One region of the Variovorax sp. P1_H2 genome, then DNA from elsewhere that is predicted to be linked to it. Evidence: riboswitches for the same ligand, from Rfam matches in the RefSeq annotation. Region 1 holds a riboswitch; the other holds the start of a gene.
The links. Region 1 has a riboswitch for S-adenosylhomocysteine ahead of metH (methionine synthase). Riboswitches for the same ligand answer to the same signal wherever they lie in the genome.

Region 1 (8,167 bases):
AGCACCACGCCGCAGACCAGCGACAGCATCGCGACCAGCATGGTGCCGGTCACCAGCACGGCCGTGGGCTGCCGCGGGACCAGGCCGGTTTGCAGGTAGGTCAGGACCAGCGGCACGGCGAGGATCACGGACAGCAGCGCCAGCAGGCCCGCGATGCCGGAGAAGAACTGCAGCGGCCGCTCGCTCACGAACAGCTTGCAGATGGTCTTCAGGATGCGCCAGCCGTCGCGATAGGTCGACAGCTTGCTTTCGGAGCCCTCGGGCCGCGAGCGGTACGGCACCGGCACCTCGGCGAAGGGCATGCGCAGCTCGAGCGCATGCACGGTCAGCTCGGTCTCGATCTCGAAGCCTTCCGACACCGCCGGGAAAGACTTCGCATAGCGCCTCGAGAACACGCGGTAGCCCGACAGCATGTCGCTCAGATGGCCGCCGAAAAGTCTTGCCACGGCGCCGGTCAGCAGCGCGTTGCCGAAGCGGTGGCCGCGCCGGTAGGTCTGCGCATCGGCGCCGTCGTCCACGCGCGAACCGACCACCATGTCGAGGTTGCCCTCCGCCATCAAGGCGATCAGCCGGCGCACCTCGCTGACGTCGTAGGTGGCGTCGCCGTCGACCATCACATAGACATCGGCCTCGACGTCGGCGAACATGCGCCGCGCCACGTTGCCCTTGCCGCGCAGCGCGACATGGGTCACGGTGGCGCCGGCGGCGCGCGCCACGGCCGCGGTGCCGTCGGTCGAGTTGTTGTCGAAGACGTAGATCTCGGCCTCGGGCAGCGCGGCGCGGAACGCCTCCACCACCTGGGTGATGGCGAGCGCCTCGTTGAAGCAGGGGATCACGGCGGCGATGCGCAGCCCGCTGAGGTCAGGGTGGTCAGTCATTCTTGGGAGGCAGGATGCGGTAGGCCTTGGCGCCTGCTTTTTCGTACATCAGGGCGAAATGGTCAAGGAAGCCGGGCCGGGCTTCGAGCACCGGCGCGGTCCCGGCGCCCACCGCGATCGCCTCGAAGCCGAGGCCGCGCAGCTTGCGGGCGAACTCGGCCGGCGGCAGCACGATGAAATCGGAATAGCGCCAGGGCCCGATCGCATCGCCCCAGACCTGCGCCGGCCCGTAGTAGGTGGCTTCGATCAGCGCGATCTGGTAGACGCGGCCCGCCGCGTGCTCGCGCAGGTAGTTCATGACCGCATAGCCCGGAACGTGGGCCTCGAGGAAGGCCGCGCGCTCGGCCGGCGTGGTCGCGATCGTCGCGATGCTCCGCCGCGTCAGGTGGAAGGAGACCCCGACCCCCGCCACCAGCAGCAGCACGCCCAGCCAGCGGCCGGCGCGGTCGAGCGCGCCGCTCTGGCTCCAGCGCGGCAGCAGGCGGCGCAGCCCGCTCGCCACGCCGCCCAGCAGCGCCTGCCAACCGACCACCGAGACCAGCGCGATCAGCGGCACCGAGGCGGCCAGGTAGCGGGGATAGCGCGAGGTCAGGGCCCAGACGAGCAGGGAGTAGGCGCTGAACACCGCCGCCGCACGAACCGCGGGGGACCGCTTCCAGAGCAGGCCCAGCGGCGCGAACAGCACGCCCCAGAGAAAGCCGTTGGGCCACGCGGCATGGGACCTCACGTCGTCGACCTGATTCTTGTAGTCGGCCGGGATCCAGTTGGTGAATCCGAACAGCCGGGAGCCGATCGGGTTGAAAGGGTCGCCGGTCATGAGGGCATTGCGCGCATACCAATAGACGCAGGGGATCAGGAAGCACAGCAGCGCCACGCCCCAGACCTTGAGCCGGCGCTCGCGCCGCAGCACGAACAGGCCGACCAGCGGCAGCACGGTGAGCGCCTGGTACTTGGAGCCCGCGGCGACGCCGAGGAAGAAGGCCGCGAGCGCCAGCCAGCGCGGCTCGCGCGCGGTGTCGGCGGATTCGCGCCACCACCACAGGGCGGTGCAGGCCGCGAGCACGAAGAGCGCGACGGCGATGTCGATCAGCGCGCTCTCGAAGTCGGCGATGCCGAGCCAGATGGCGGCGGCCACGAGGCCGGTCAGCCGGCTCGCATGCTGCACGCCGAGCCGGTAGACCATCCACACCGACAGCCAGCCCGCGAGCCCGCTCAGCAGATGCGGCAGGACGTCGTCGCCGAGCACCAGCCCGGCGGCATGAATCAGGTTGTAGTTGTAGGGGAACCAGGGATAGCGCAACCATTCGTGGATGCCGAGCCGGCCGCTCTGCGCCACTTCGCGCGCATAGGGCAGGTGGTACATCAACTCGTCGAAGACGGCCGGCGGCGCCAGCGGCTCGACCAGGGCCGGCAGCGCGGTCAGCGCCAGTGCCAGCAGGGCCAGCTTCTCGACGAAGTCGAAGGGCGCGGGCGGCGCGCTTGCATGACGTTCGCGCAGCCAGGCCGGCGCCTGCAGCGCGACCGCCATCAGGCCGAGCGCGACCGTGCCGATCACCGCGGTCCGGCCGAACAGCCCGGCGATCGCGATCGCCTGGAAGACGCAGACGATGAGACCGAGACCGGCGGCGGCGGCCATCGCGGTCTCGAGCCCGCGGTCGCGCCGCGGCGGCGCGCCGATGCGCGCCAGCAGCGCCCGGCCGAAGCCCCAGCAGGCGACCACGAAGACCGCCGCCGCCGCATAGTGCGCGGCTCCGAACATCAACTTCTGAATAGGAACTCCCGCTCGCCGCGCCTGCTAGCGACGGCCTGTTGGTATCAAAGATTCGGCGCCAGCAGACGCTCGAGATCGGCCTCGCTCTCATGGCGCCGCGCCGCCTGGTCCTGCAACTGGTCGTGCCCGATCTTGCCGACGTTGAAGTAGGTCGCGTCGGGGTGGCTCAGGTAGAAGCCGCTGACGCTGGCGGCCGGCATCATGGCCAGGCTGTCGGTCAGCGTCATGCCGATCTCGGCGCAGTTCAGCAACTCGAACATCGGCCGCTTCACGCTGTGGTCCGGGCAGGCCGGATAGCCGGGCGCCGGCCGGATGCCGCGGTACTTCTCGCCGATCATGTCCTCGTTGCTCAGGGCCTCGTCGGCCGCATAGCCCCAGAGGTCGGTGCGCACGCGATGGTGCAGCGCCTCGGCGAAAGCTTCGGCCAGGCGGTCCGCCAGGGCCTTCAGCATGATCGCCGAATAGTCGTCGAGGTCGTCCATGAAGTACTTCTCCTTCTTCTCGACGCCCAGGCCGGCGGTGACCGCGAACATGCCCACGTAGTCCTTCAAGCCGCTCTCGCGCGGCGCGACGAAATCGGCCAGGCAGCGGCTGGGCCGCATCACGCCCTCGATCGCCTGCTTCTCGGTCTGCTGGCGCATGCCCCACCAGGTCAGCGCGACCTCGCTGCGCGACTCGTCGGTGTAGAGCGCGATGTCGTCGTCGTTGACGGTGTCGGCCGGCCAGAAGCCGATCACGCCGCTGGCCTTGAGCCAGCGCCCCTCGATCAGCCGCTTGAGCATGCGCTGGCCGTCGGCATAGACGCGCACCGCCTCGGTACCGACGATCTCGTCCTTGAGGATCGCCGGGAACGGGCCGGCCAGGTCCCAGGTCTGGAAGAACGGGCCCCAGTCGATGTACTTCGCGAGTTCGGTCAGGTCGAAGTTGCGGAACACGCGGCGGCCGATGAACTTGGGCACCGGCGGTAGGTAGTTCGACCAGTCGACCGGCGTCTTGTTGGCGCGCGCGCGGGCCAGCGGCCACAGCGGCGTCTGCTTCTTGTTGGCGTGCTGGTGCCGCACCTTGTCGTAGTCGGCGTTGATCTCGTCGATGTAGCTCGCGGCCTGCTCCGACAGCAGCGACTGCGCCACGCTCACGCTGCGCGAGGCATCGGGCACGTAGACCACCGGCCCTTCGTAATGCGGCGCGATCTTGACCGCGGTGTGCACGCGGCTGGTGGTGGCGCCGCCGATCAGCAGCGGGATCTTGCGGATGCGGAAATGATCGTCCTTCTGCATCTCGCCGGCCACGTACTGCATCTCCTCCAGGCTCGGCGTGATCAGGCCCGAGAGGCCGACGATGTCGGCCCCCTCGACCTTGGCGCGCGCCAGGATCTCGTGGCAGGGCACCATCACGCCCATGTTCACGACCTCGAAGTTGTTGCACTGAAGCACGACCGTGACGATGTTCTTGCCGATGTCGTGGACGTCGCCCTTGACGGTGGCGATGATGATCTTGCCCTTGGTGCGGACGTCGCGGCCGGCGGCTTCGTCCAGGCGCTTCTCTTCCTCGATGTAGGGGATCAGGTGGGCCACGGCCGACTTCATCACGCGGGCCGACTTCACCACCTGCGGCAGGAACATCTTGCCCTGGCCGAACAGGTCGCCGACGATGTTCATGCCGTCCATCAGCGGCCCTTCGATCACGTGCAGCGGACGGCCGCCCCTGGCCAGGATCTGCTGGTAGGCCTCCTCGGTGTCCTCGACGATGAAGTCGGTGATGCCGTGCACCATCGCATGCGAGAGCCGCTGGTTCACGTGCACCGGGTGCTCGGGCGTGCCGCGCCATTCGAGCTTCTTGCTCTCGTCCTTGGCGCCGCTCCTGGCCGTTTCGGCCACCTCGACCAGGCGCTCGCCGGCGTCGGGGCGGCGGTTCAGCACCACGTCTTCCACGCGCTCGCGCAGCTCGGCCTCGAGGTCGTCGTAGACGCCGACCATGCCGGCGTTGACGATGCCCATGTCCATGCCGGCCTGGATCGCGTGGTACAGGAACACGGTGTGGATGGCTTCGCGCACCGGGTCGTTGCCGCGGAAGCTGAAGCTCACGTTCGAGACCCCGCCCGAGACCTTGGCTCCGGCCAAGTTCTGCTTGATCCAGCGCACCGCGTTGATGAAGTCGACCGCGTAGTTGTTGTGCTCCTCGATGCCGGTGGCGATCGCGAAGATGTTGGGGTCGAAGATGATGTCCTCGGGCGGGAAGCCGATCTCGTCGACCAGGATCCGGTAGGCGCGCTCGCAGATCTCGATCTTGCGCTCGTAGGTGTCGGCCTGGCCCTTCTCGTCGAAGGCCATGACGACCGCCGCCGCGCCGTAGCGGCGCAGCAGGCGGGCCTGGTGGCGGAAGGGGTCCTCGCCCTCCTTCATGCTGATCGAGTTGACGATGCCCTTGCCCTGGATGCAGCGCAGGCCGGCCTCGATCACTTCCCACTTCGAGCTGTCGACCATGATCGGCACGCGCGCGATGTCGGGCTCGGACGCGATCAGGTTCAGGAAGCGCACCATCGCGGCCTTGCTGTCGAGCATGGCCTCGTCCATGTTGATGTCGATCACCTGGGCGCCGTTCTCGACCTGCTGGCGCGCGACCGCCAGTGCTTCCTCGAACTGGCCGTTGAGGATCATGCGCGCGAAGGCCTTGGAGCCGGTGACGTTGGTGCGCTCGCCGATGTTGACGAACAGCGCGCCCTCGCCGATCTGCACCGGCTCGAGGCCGGACAGCTTCATCGGGGGGACGGCGACGGAGGAAGGATCGGAGGACATGGGCTCACCTGTGGAAACGGGGTCAGGCGAGCGTCGTTGCACTCCAGTGGCTGGAAGCCCAAGCCTGACGCGGCCGGCCTGAAGGCCGGCGACGCTGCAACGCTCCTTGGGAGTGCGGATTTTAGATGATGCGCAGGTCGTCCACGCATGCGTGCCGGCGCGCAGGACGGGCCGGCCCGCGACTTGGGGCTCATGCCAGAAGAACAGCACTGAGCGCTCCGCTCGAATCTGCTTCGAGACGCTTGAGAAAGTCTCTTCCCTGAGCTGCGCTGACAGTTCCTAGTTAAAGCACGCCCGGCATCCGTCGAGTGAAGGGCCACAGGTCATACCTCCAGAAAGAAATTCCATCGGGGAACCCATCGCGATCGTGGAGTCTGTCGCAGTCGTTCTGCCTTCAGGACGACCCCTCTGGCTGGCAGGCGCATTCATGAGGGCAACCTGGCAAGAACTCGACATCGGCGCGTTTGACGTCGTTGCGCCTTCCCGGCCCGAACGAGCCGGCCTTGACCACTTCAACTTCCTTGGGTGAATGAATTTCGGCGGCCGCAAATTGCAAGGCATCAATCACTTGCCGAACCGCATGAGCTCGCCTCCACGCCAAGCTCTCTGCACTGCGTTCCTCTATATCTGAGCTGGCGCTGATATAAATGGCTTCCCTGTTCGGGTATTTGACCCGAAGGTCGGCAATCCAGTTTGCAAGCTCGAAAATTTGACTCGCCGAGATATAGCTGGAGTTCCGCTCGAATTGAATACCCATGTTTCGGATGGGAGTACAAGCAACAACAGCAGGCACGATCACCGACAAAACAAATGCAGCCAATGATTTAATCACCATAGACCACTCCATCGACCACGTAACCTGCAATGTTGTCAGCATTGATTCGCGACAGCTTTGGAACCCCGGTGTGCCGTCGGGCAGCATTGAGGCCATATCGAAGATCCACAGATGAGAAAGTGTCTCGGAAGTGAGTTACTTCGTGAATCAGCGTGCTCAGTTGAGAATCTTTACTCGGCGATATTTGCAGCAGTTCAAAAAATCCMCGATTGATTGCGATGGTGTGACTTCGAGTGTCAATGGGGCAAACTTGGGCAACGGGATTGTTGTCAAGCGGAGTGCAGCCTAGGTTGTGGCCCCAATCTGGCAGGTAGCGCACAAAGTTCTGGCACGTGAAGCTTTGGAGCAAGAACTTGCATTTCATCAGTCCCGCGCGAAGGTAGTTGCGCATTTCTTCATCTGCACTTCCAAACCACCGCTCCACGCGGTCACACTCAAAACTCTCCCATCTGAAAAGCTCGTGGGTTCGCTTCTCGATCAATCGGACTGCCATGTCGCGAAGGCCCAGCATCAGATCGCAAAATTCCCGATCCGATACGCCTATAGCGTCGTCTTCTGTTGGATTTTTCATGGATCGACAACATCCCTATGCGCGTTATGTATGGACTCGCTCAATCGAATGAACGCGAATGGCCCACGGRCATCATAGGCACATGAACTGTCAAAGAAGTGACGGAATGCCAGTTGTCGACCAGATATCGCCGTTGGGAAGAGATTTTCAGATCATTCCTACAGATGGCCACCTATCTCGCACGGCGGTACAGTGACCGCCAAGAGCACCGAGCCCGCCTTCAGATTGGCAAATCGCTGCGTCAACAGGCCTCGGGGGTCGCCACGAGCGAGGCCGATGCGGGCAAGCCGAAGATGGCGTCGAAGGCCCAGTTGAAGGCGAAGGTGTAGACCAGGAAGAAAACCACCAGTCCCAGGTCCATCACCAGCGCCTCCCACAGGCTCACGTCCAGCCACCAGGCGAACACCGGCACCAGGAAGGCCACCAGGCCGCCCTCGAAGCCGATCGCATGGGCGACGCGGCGGCGCAGGCTGCGGCCGCGCACCACCTGGCGGGATTCCCAGCGCTCGAACAGGGCGTTGAACGAGAGGTTCCACAGCACCGCGATCACCGACGCGATGACCGCCAGCACGCCCGAATGGCCCAGGCCCTGGCCCGACATCAGCGCCAGCCCGGCGCTGGCGGCCACGATGGCGATGCCCTCGTAGAGGCTGATGTAGACGACGCGGCGCTTGAGCCCTTGCATGAAATCGATCCTGTGTTGCTTGGTTTTAAGCTGGACTTTATGTTCATATGGCTGATATATAAAGTCATCTTCTTTCAGAAAAATTGATAAATTGGCTGCCATGAGTTTTTCCAGCGATACCGTTGAAGTGTTCCTTGCGGTCATCGACCACGGCTCCTTCTCCGCCGCGGCGCGGGCACTGGGCCGGGTGCCCTCGGCGGTCAGCATGGCCATTGCCAACCTCGAAGCCGAGCTCGACCTGGCGCTGTTCGACCGCAGCGGCCGCGAGCCGCAGCCGACCGCCGCCGCGCGTTCGCTCGAACCGCAGGCGCGCCTGCTGGCGGCGCAGTTGAAGCAGCTCCAGGTTCAGGCGCTGGCGCTCACCCGGGGGCTCGAGAACCGCCTCACGCTGGCGATCGCCCCCGAGCTGCTGGCGGCGCCCTGGAGCGGCCCATTGGCCGCCCTGGCGGACGAATACCCGTTGCTTGAGGTCGAGGTGCTGGCCGCGCCGCAGGCCGACGCGCTGGCGCTGCTGCACAGCGGCCGGGCCCAACTGGCGCTGGTCTTCGAACGCCCCAGCCTGGACGGCCGGGAGGGCTTCCAGGAGGTGGCCAGCGACACCATGGTGGCCGTGATGGCGCCCGACCACCCGG
Region 2 (7,114 bases), on a different contig from region 1:
CAGGCAAGCCCCCCAAATCCGCCGCCACGGCACCCGAGGCGCCACTGGCCGACGCCCTCGCCCGCTACCTCCAGGTGGTCGGCGACTTCAACCCCAAGGGCGGCGCCAAGATCTACCCGGGCTCGCCCTTCATCGTGCACCACCTGCTGCGCGAGCACGACAAGCTCAAGCTGTTCGAGCTGCATCCGACCGACGCCCGGACCCTCGACGCCAACATCGCCCAGCTCGAGGCCGGCCGCCAGATCGCGGTGCTGCGCGACGACGGCTTCGGCAGTGCCACCAAGTTCCTGCCGCCGCCCTCGCGCCGCGCGCTGGTGCTGTGCGACCCGAGCTACGAGATCAAGAGCGACTACGCCCGGGTGCTGGACTTCGTGGCCGAGGCGCTCAAGCGCTTCGCCACCGGCACCTACGCCGTCTGGTACCCGATCATCCCGCGGCCGGAGGCGCACGACCTGCCGCGCCGGCTCAAGACGATGGCGACCAAGGCCGGCAAGTCGTGGCTGCACGCCACGCTGACGGTCAAGTCGAGCAAGATCACGACCGATGCCACGGGCGCCACGCACCGGCCGGGGCTGCCGGCCAGCGGCATGTTCCTGATCAACCCGCCCTACACGCTCAAACCGCTGCTGGCGGCCGCCCTGCCGCAGATGGTCGAGCGCCTGGCGCAGGACCGCAACGCCACCTTCTCGCTCGACAGCGGAGGCTAGCGGCGCTTGCGCGGCGTGACCTTCGGGGTGGGCTTCTGCGCCGCCTCCGGCGCTGCCTGAGGCGGGGTCTCGGCCGGGCCGGCCTCGCTTCCGCCGCAGCGATCGGTCTCGTTGTCGACGACCGACAGCGCCACCGTCTTGATGCCCATGCCGAGCATGCCGATCGCTTCGGCCGCGGCGCGGCTCAGGTCGATCACGCGGCCCGAGGAATAGGGCCCGCGGTCGTTGATGCGCACCAGCACCTCGCGGCCGTTGACCAGGCTGCGCACGCAGACGCGGGTGTTGAAGGGCAGCGTCTTGTGGGCCGCCGTGAGGGCCGTCATGTCGAAGCGCTCGCCGCTCGCGGTCTTGCGCTGATGGAACTGGATGCCGTACCAGGAGGCGCCGCCGCGCTCGAAGACTTCGCGACCTTGGTCACCGGGAAATCCGTCGTCCGGCTCGCCGGTGCCCGACGCCGCGAGGTCGTAGCGCACCGAAGGCACCGCGGAGCGCGGCGGCGCGCCGGGCGGCAGGGCCGGCTGCTTCGCCAGCGGGCGCAAGCGCCCCTGCGGGACATCGCCGGCCGCTTGGCCCTGCGAGGGCGGCTGCACCGAGCAGGCCGCGAGCAGCCCGGCCGCGAGCAACGCCGCGAGGCCGCCGCGCAATGTCATGCAGCCCAACCCAGCCGCTGCAGCACACCGAGCGTGGCCACCGACTGGTTCATCGTGTAGAAATGCAGCGCCGGTGCGCCGGCCGCGCACAGCCGATCGCAGAGGGCCGCGACGACGTCCAGACCAAAGGCCTTGATCGAGGCCGTGTCGTCGCCGAAGCTCTGCAGCCGCAAGCGGATCCAGCGCGGGATCTCCGCCCCGCACGCATCCGAGAAACGCATCAGCTGGGTGGAACTGGTGATCGGCATGATGCCCGGCACGATCGGCGTGTCGAGCCCCAGCGCGCGGGCATCGTCGACGAAGCGCCAGTAGGCCTCGGGGCTGAAGAAGTACTGCGTGATGGCCGAGTCGGCGCCGGCCCGCACCTTGGTCGCGAAGGCCTGCAGGTCGGCTTCGGGCGAACGGGCCTGCGGATGCACCTCGGGGTAGCAGGCGACCTCGATGTGGAAGTCGCGGCCGGTCTCCTCGCGGATGAAGGCCACGAGATCGCTCGCATAGTGGAATTCGCCGCCCAGGCCGTAGCCGCTCGGCAAGTCGCCACGCAGGGCGACCAGGCGCTTGACGCCCATCGCCTTGAGTTCGGCCAGTTGCGCGCGGACGGTGGCCTTGGTGGCGCCGATGCAGGAAAAATGGCAGGCCGCGGCCACGCCTTCGGACAGGATCTCGCGCACCGCGCCGAAGGTGCCCTCGTGCGTCGAGCCGCCGGCGCCGTAGGTCACGGAGCAGAACTCGGGCTCCTGGGCATAAAGCTGCTGGCGCACGGCACGCAGCTTGACGGCGCCTTCGGGCGTCTTGGTCGGAAAGAACTCAAAGCTGAGCGGTAGGCGCACGGCCGGCTCCTGGTTCGCCGTCCGCCCGGACGGCATGAATGAAAAACTCGCGGTTGCCGTCGCCGCCGGCGATCGGGCTGTCGAGCCAATGCACGACGCGCAGCTGCAATGCCGCGCAGGCATCGCGCAGTCGCTGCTCGACCACGGCGTAGAGCGCCGGATCGCGCACGATGCCGCCCTTGCCGACCTGCCCCGGCTGCAACTCGAACTGCGGCTTGACCAGCATCAGCAGCTCGCCCTGCGGCTGCAGCAGCGGCACCAGCGCGGGCAGCACCAGCGTCAGCGAGATGAAGGACAGGTCGCCGACGATCAGGCCGAAGTCCGCGTCCTCGGGCGACTCGGCGCTCCAGGCCGCGGCGTCGAGCGTGCGGGCGTTGACGCCTTCGATCGCGGTCACGCGCGCATCGTCCCGCACCCGCGCGTGCAACTGGCCATGGCCGACGTCGACGCCCACCACGTGCGCGGCGCCCTGCTGCAGCAGGCAGTCGGTGAAGCCTCCGGTCGACTGGCCGACGTCGAGGCAGCGCCGGCCGCGCGGGTCGATGCCGGTCGCGGCCAGCGCGCCCTCGAGCTTGAGCCCGCCGCGCGAGACGTAGCGCGCCTCGGCGGCATCGAGCAACTCGAGCTCGGCGCCCTCGGGGATCTCGTCGCGGTTCTTGCCGACGACGCGCCAGTCGGCGCCGTCGCGCCAGCGCAGGCCGCCCGCGATCAGCCGCACGGCCTGCGAGCGGGATGCGGCCAGGCCGCGTTCGACGAGCAATTGATCGGCGCGCAAAGCGCTCCTCAATAGCGGTAGGTGTCCGGCTTGTAAGGGCCGTTCTTGTCGACGCCGATGTAGGCGGCCTGCGTGTCGGTGAGCGTGGTCAGCATGGCGCCGACCTTCTTCAGGTGCAGGCGCGCGACCTTCTCGTCGAGGTGCTTGGGCAGCACGTAGACCTTGCCGGCCTGGTAGGCATCGGGCTTGGTGAAGAGCTCGATCTGGGCGATGGTCTGGTTCGCGAACGAGGACGACATCACGAAGCTCGGGTGGCCCGTGCCGCAGCCCAGGTTCACGAGGCGGCCCTTGGCCAGCAGGATGATCTTCTTGCCGTCGGGGAAGGTGATGTGGTCGACCTGCGGCTTGATCTCTTCCCATTCGTACTTCTCGATCGAGGCGACGTCGATCTCGTTGTCGAAGTGGCCGATGTTGCAGACGATCGCCTGGTCCTTCATGGCGGCCATGTGCTCGTGGCGGATCACGTCGCGGTTGCCGGTGGTGGTGACGAAGATGTCGGCCTTGTCGGCGGCGTACTCCATGGTCACGACCTTGTAGCCTTCCATCGCGGCCTGCAGGGCGTTGATCGGGTCGATCTCGGTCACCCAGACCTGGGCGCTCAGCGCGCGCAGGGCCTGGGCCGAGCCCTTGCCGACGTCGCCGTAGCCGGCCACGCAGGCGACCTTGCCGGCGATCATCACGTCGGTGGCGCGCTTGATGCCGTCGACCAGCGATTCGCGGCAACCGTAAAGGTTGTCGAACTTGCTCTTGGTGACCGAGTCGTTGACGTTGATGGCGCGGAACAGCAGCGTGCCCTTGGCGCTCATCTCGTTCAGGCGGTGCACGCCGGTGGTGGTTTCCTCGGTCACGCCGATGATCTCGGCCGACTTGCGGCTGTACCAGGTGGCATCGACCGCCAGCTTGGCCTTGATCGCCGCGTAGAGGATGCGCTCTTCTTCGCTGGTCGGATTGGCGAGCACGCTCTGGTCCTTCTCGGCGCGCTGGCCCAGGTGCATCAGCAGCGTGGCGTCGCCGCCGTCGTCGAGGATCATGTTCGGGCCTTCGCCCTTCGCGCCCTTGGGGCCGAAGTCGAAGATGGCGTGGGTGTAGTCCCAGTAGTCGGTCAGCGACTCGCCCTTGATCGCGAACACCGGCGTGCCGGCGGCGGCGATGGCGGCGGCGGCGTGGTCCTGGGTCGAGAAGATGTTGCACGAGGCCCAGCGCACGGTGGCGCCGAGCGCCTGCAGCGTCTCGATCAGCACCGCGGTCTGGATCGTCATGTGCAGCGAGCCGGTGATGCGCGCGCCCTTGAGCGGCTGGCTCTTGGCGAATTCCTCGCGGATCGCCATCAGGCCGGGCATCTCGGTTTCGGCGATGCGGATTTCCTTGCGGCCCCAGGCGGCAAGGGACAGGTCGGCGATCGCCTGGTCGGCGGTCGAAACGGGGGACGGTTTGAGAACAGCGCTCATGTTGGCTCCAAAGCAGGTTTGACAGTGGCCACTGCGTTCGGGGAAGGGACTCACCGCGAGAACAGCGGGTGAGCGTGGTTGCGATGATGGTCCGAGCCTCACGCCTGTCGGCGCTGCAACGCTCCTCGGAACGGGGCATTTTAGCGCGTCGCGCGGCCGGCCCGCCAGCAGGGTCCGGCGGATCGCCCTAGACTGCCCGTCCCATCACCGCCGCACCGCATCCCCACCATGCCCAAAGCCAGAATCCTCGCCCTTTCACTCGCGGCCGTCACGTCGGTTGCGCTGTCCTCCGGCGCCGCGGCACAAGCCGATGCGCCGCCGGTACGCGTGCGTGGCGTCATCGCGCATGTCGATGCCGATTCGCTGACCGTGAAGGACCACAGCGGCGAAGTCGTCACGATGGCGCGCACCACCGACATGCGGGTCACCGAAGTACGGCCGATCAGCCTCAGCGACATCAAGCCCCGCAGCTTCATCGGCGCCGGCGCGACGCCGCAGCCCGACGGCACCCAGCGCGCGGTGGAAGTCCATGTGTTTCCGGAAGCCATGCGCGGCACCGGCGAGGGCTTCCGTGCCTGGGACACGGTGCCCAACGGCACGATGACCAACGCCACCGTCGCCACGCTCGCGGCGGCGCCCGCGTCGACGCCCGGCGGACGGAAGATCGTGCTCAGGTACAAGGACGGCGAACAGACCTTGATCGTTCCGCGCGGCACGCCGATCGTCGCCTTCAAGCCGGCGCAGGACGACCAGGCGGCGCTGGTGGTTCAGGGCGCCCAGGTCGTGGTCACGGCCCGGGTCAAGGACGGCAAGCCGACCGCCTCGAGCGTGCTGGTGGGCCGCAACGGCTTCACGCCGCCGATGTGAATCGAAGGGGCCGGCCGGCACGGCGGCGGCCCGGCCGGTAAAATTGCGGGCTTTGCTTCCAGCAGCCCGCGCCCGTGAGCGCGCACCGCGTTCACCATGAACTTCGCCTCCGAAACCAAACGCCGCCGCACTTTCGCGATCATCTCCCACCCCGACGCCGGCAAGACCACGCTGACCGAGAAGCTGCTGCTATTCTCGGGCGCGATCCAGATCGCCGGCTCGGTGAAGGCGCGCAAGGCCTCGCGCCACGCCACCTCCGACTGGATGGAGATCGAGAAGCAGCGCGGCATCTCGGTCGCCTCGTCGGTGATGCAGATGGTCTACCGCGACCACGTCATCAACCTGCTCGACACGCCCGGCCACAAGGACTTCTCCGAAGACACCTACCGCGTGCTCACGGCGGTCGACTCGGCGCTGATGGTGATCGATGCCGCCAACGGCGTCGAGGCCCAGACCCGGCGGCTGATCGAGGTCTGCCGGCAGCGCGACACGCCGATCATCACCTTCGTCAACAAGATGGACCGCGAGGTGCGCGAGCCGCTCGAGCTGCTCGACGAGATCGAGCGCGAGCTCGGCATGCCCTGCGTGCCGATGACCTGGCCGGTCGGCCAGGGCAAGACCTTCGGCGGCATCATCAACCTGCGCACCCAGGCGATGACCGTGTTCGAGTCGGGCCAGGAGAAGCTGCCACAGGACTTCGAGACCATCCCGCTGACCAACCGCGAGGCACTGAACAAGCGCTTCGGCCGCGAGTTCGATCACGCGATGGAGAGCATGGAACTGGCCACCGGCGCCTCGCCGAGCTGGGACCGCGAGGCCTTCCTGTCCGGCAAGCAGACGCCGGTGTTCTTCGGCTCCGGCGTCAACAATTTCGGCGTCATGGAAGTGCTCGACGCGCTGGTCGACCTGGCACCGCCGCCGCAGCCGCGCACCAGCACCACGACGGTCAACCGGCAGCCGGTGGTGCGCGAGATCCAGCCCGAGGACCGCGACTTCGCCGGCGTGGTGTTCAAGGTGCAGGCCAACATGGATGCCAACCACCGCGACCGCATCGCCTTCGTGCGCATGGCCTCGGGGCGCTACACGCCGGGCATGAAGCTGCGCGTGCAGCGGACCGCGAAAGAGCTGCGGCCGACCAGCGTCGTGACCTTCATGAGCCAGCGGCGCGAGGCGGTCGAGGAAGCCTATGCCGGCGACATCGTCGGCTTCACGACCCACGGCGGCGTGCAGCTGGGCGACACCATCACCGACGGCGCCTCGCTGCAGTTCACCGGCCTGCCCTTCTTCGCGCCCGAGCTCTTCATGACCGTGATCCTGAAGAATCCGCTGCGCACCAAGCAGCTGCAGCAGGGCCTGGCCCAGCTCGGCGAAGAAGGCGCGATCCAGGTGTTCCGGCCCGAGGTCGGCGGCCCGATGCTGCTCGGCGCGGTCGGGCAGCTGCAATTCGAAGTGGTGCAGCATCGGCTCAAGACCGAGTACGACGCCGACATCCGGCTCGAGGGCTGCCAATACACCGGCGCGCGCTGGATCACGGCCGACACGCCGGCCGAATTGCGGTCCTTCGTCGATGCCTATCCGCAGCGCATGGCACTCGACGCCGCCAACACGCTGGCCTACCTGTGCACCTCGCCCTACGACGTGCGGCTGGCGCAGGAGCGCTTCCCGAAGATCCACTTCCATCCGCTGCGCGAGCATGCGGGGCTGTCGCTTCAGACGGCGTCCTGAAATGAAACACCCCCGAAGCGCCTGCGGCGCTGCCCCCTTGAAGGGGGCGATACCAGCGGCCTGGCAAAGCCAGATCCGCGGTATCTCTGGGCTTGGCCGCGCCGGATTCGTG

Region 2: linked by a shared signal. The riboswitch ahead of ahcY (adenosylhomocysteinase) and the one ahead of metH (methionine synthase) in region 1 are both predicted to bind S-adenosylhomocysteine.

The regions. Positions count from the first base shown of each region.
Region 1 is NZ_JBFUCJ010000096.1:1,535-9,701, reverse strand. It holds gene AC1D2E_RS26170 (glycosyltransferase family 2 protein) at 1-878, opposite strand, end outside; gene AC1D2E_RS26165 (phospholipid carrier-dependent glycosyltransferase) at 871-2,637, opposite strand; gene metH (methionine synthase) at 2,694-5,408, opposite strand; S-adenosyl-L-homocysteine riboswitch at 5,466-5,558, opposite strand; gene AC1D2E_RS26155 (hypothetical protein) at 5,839-6,375, opposite strand; gene AC1D2E_RS26150 (M35 family metallo-endopeptidase) at 6,269-6,670, opposite strand; gene AC1D2E_RS26145 (PACE efflux transporter) at 7,092-7,535, opposite strand; gene AC1D2E_RS26140 (LysR family transcriptional regulator) at 7,636-8,167, shown strand, end outside.
Region 2 is NZ_JBFUCJ010000008.1:17,857-24,970, reverse strand. It holds gene AC1D2E_RS04880 (23S rRNA (adenine(2030)-N(6))-methyltransferase RlmJ) at 1-707, shown strand, start outside; gene AC1D2E_RS04875 (septal ring lytic transglycosylase RlpA family protein) at 704-1,357, opposite strand; gene metF (methylenetetrahydrofolate reductase [NAD(P)H]) at 1,354-2,187, opposite strand; gene AC1D2E_RS04865 (TlyA family RNA methyltransferase) at 2,165-2,962, opposite strand; gene ahcY (adenosylhomocysteinase) at 2,971-4,410, opposite strand; S-adenosyl-L-homocysteine riboswitch at 4,474-4,543, opposite strand; gene AC1D2E_RS04855 (hypothetical protein) at 4,639-5,277, shown strand; gene AC1D2E_RS04850 (peptide chain release factor 3) at 5,374-7,002, shown strand.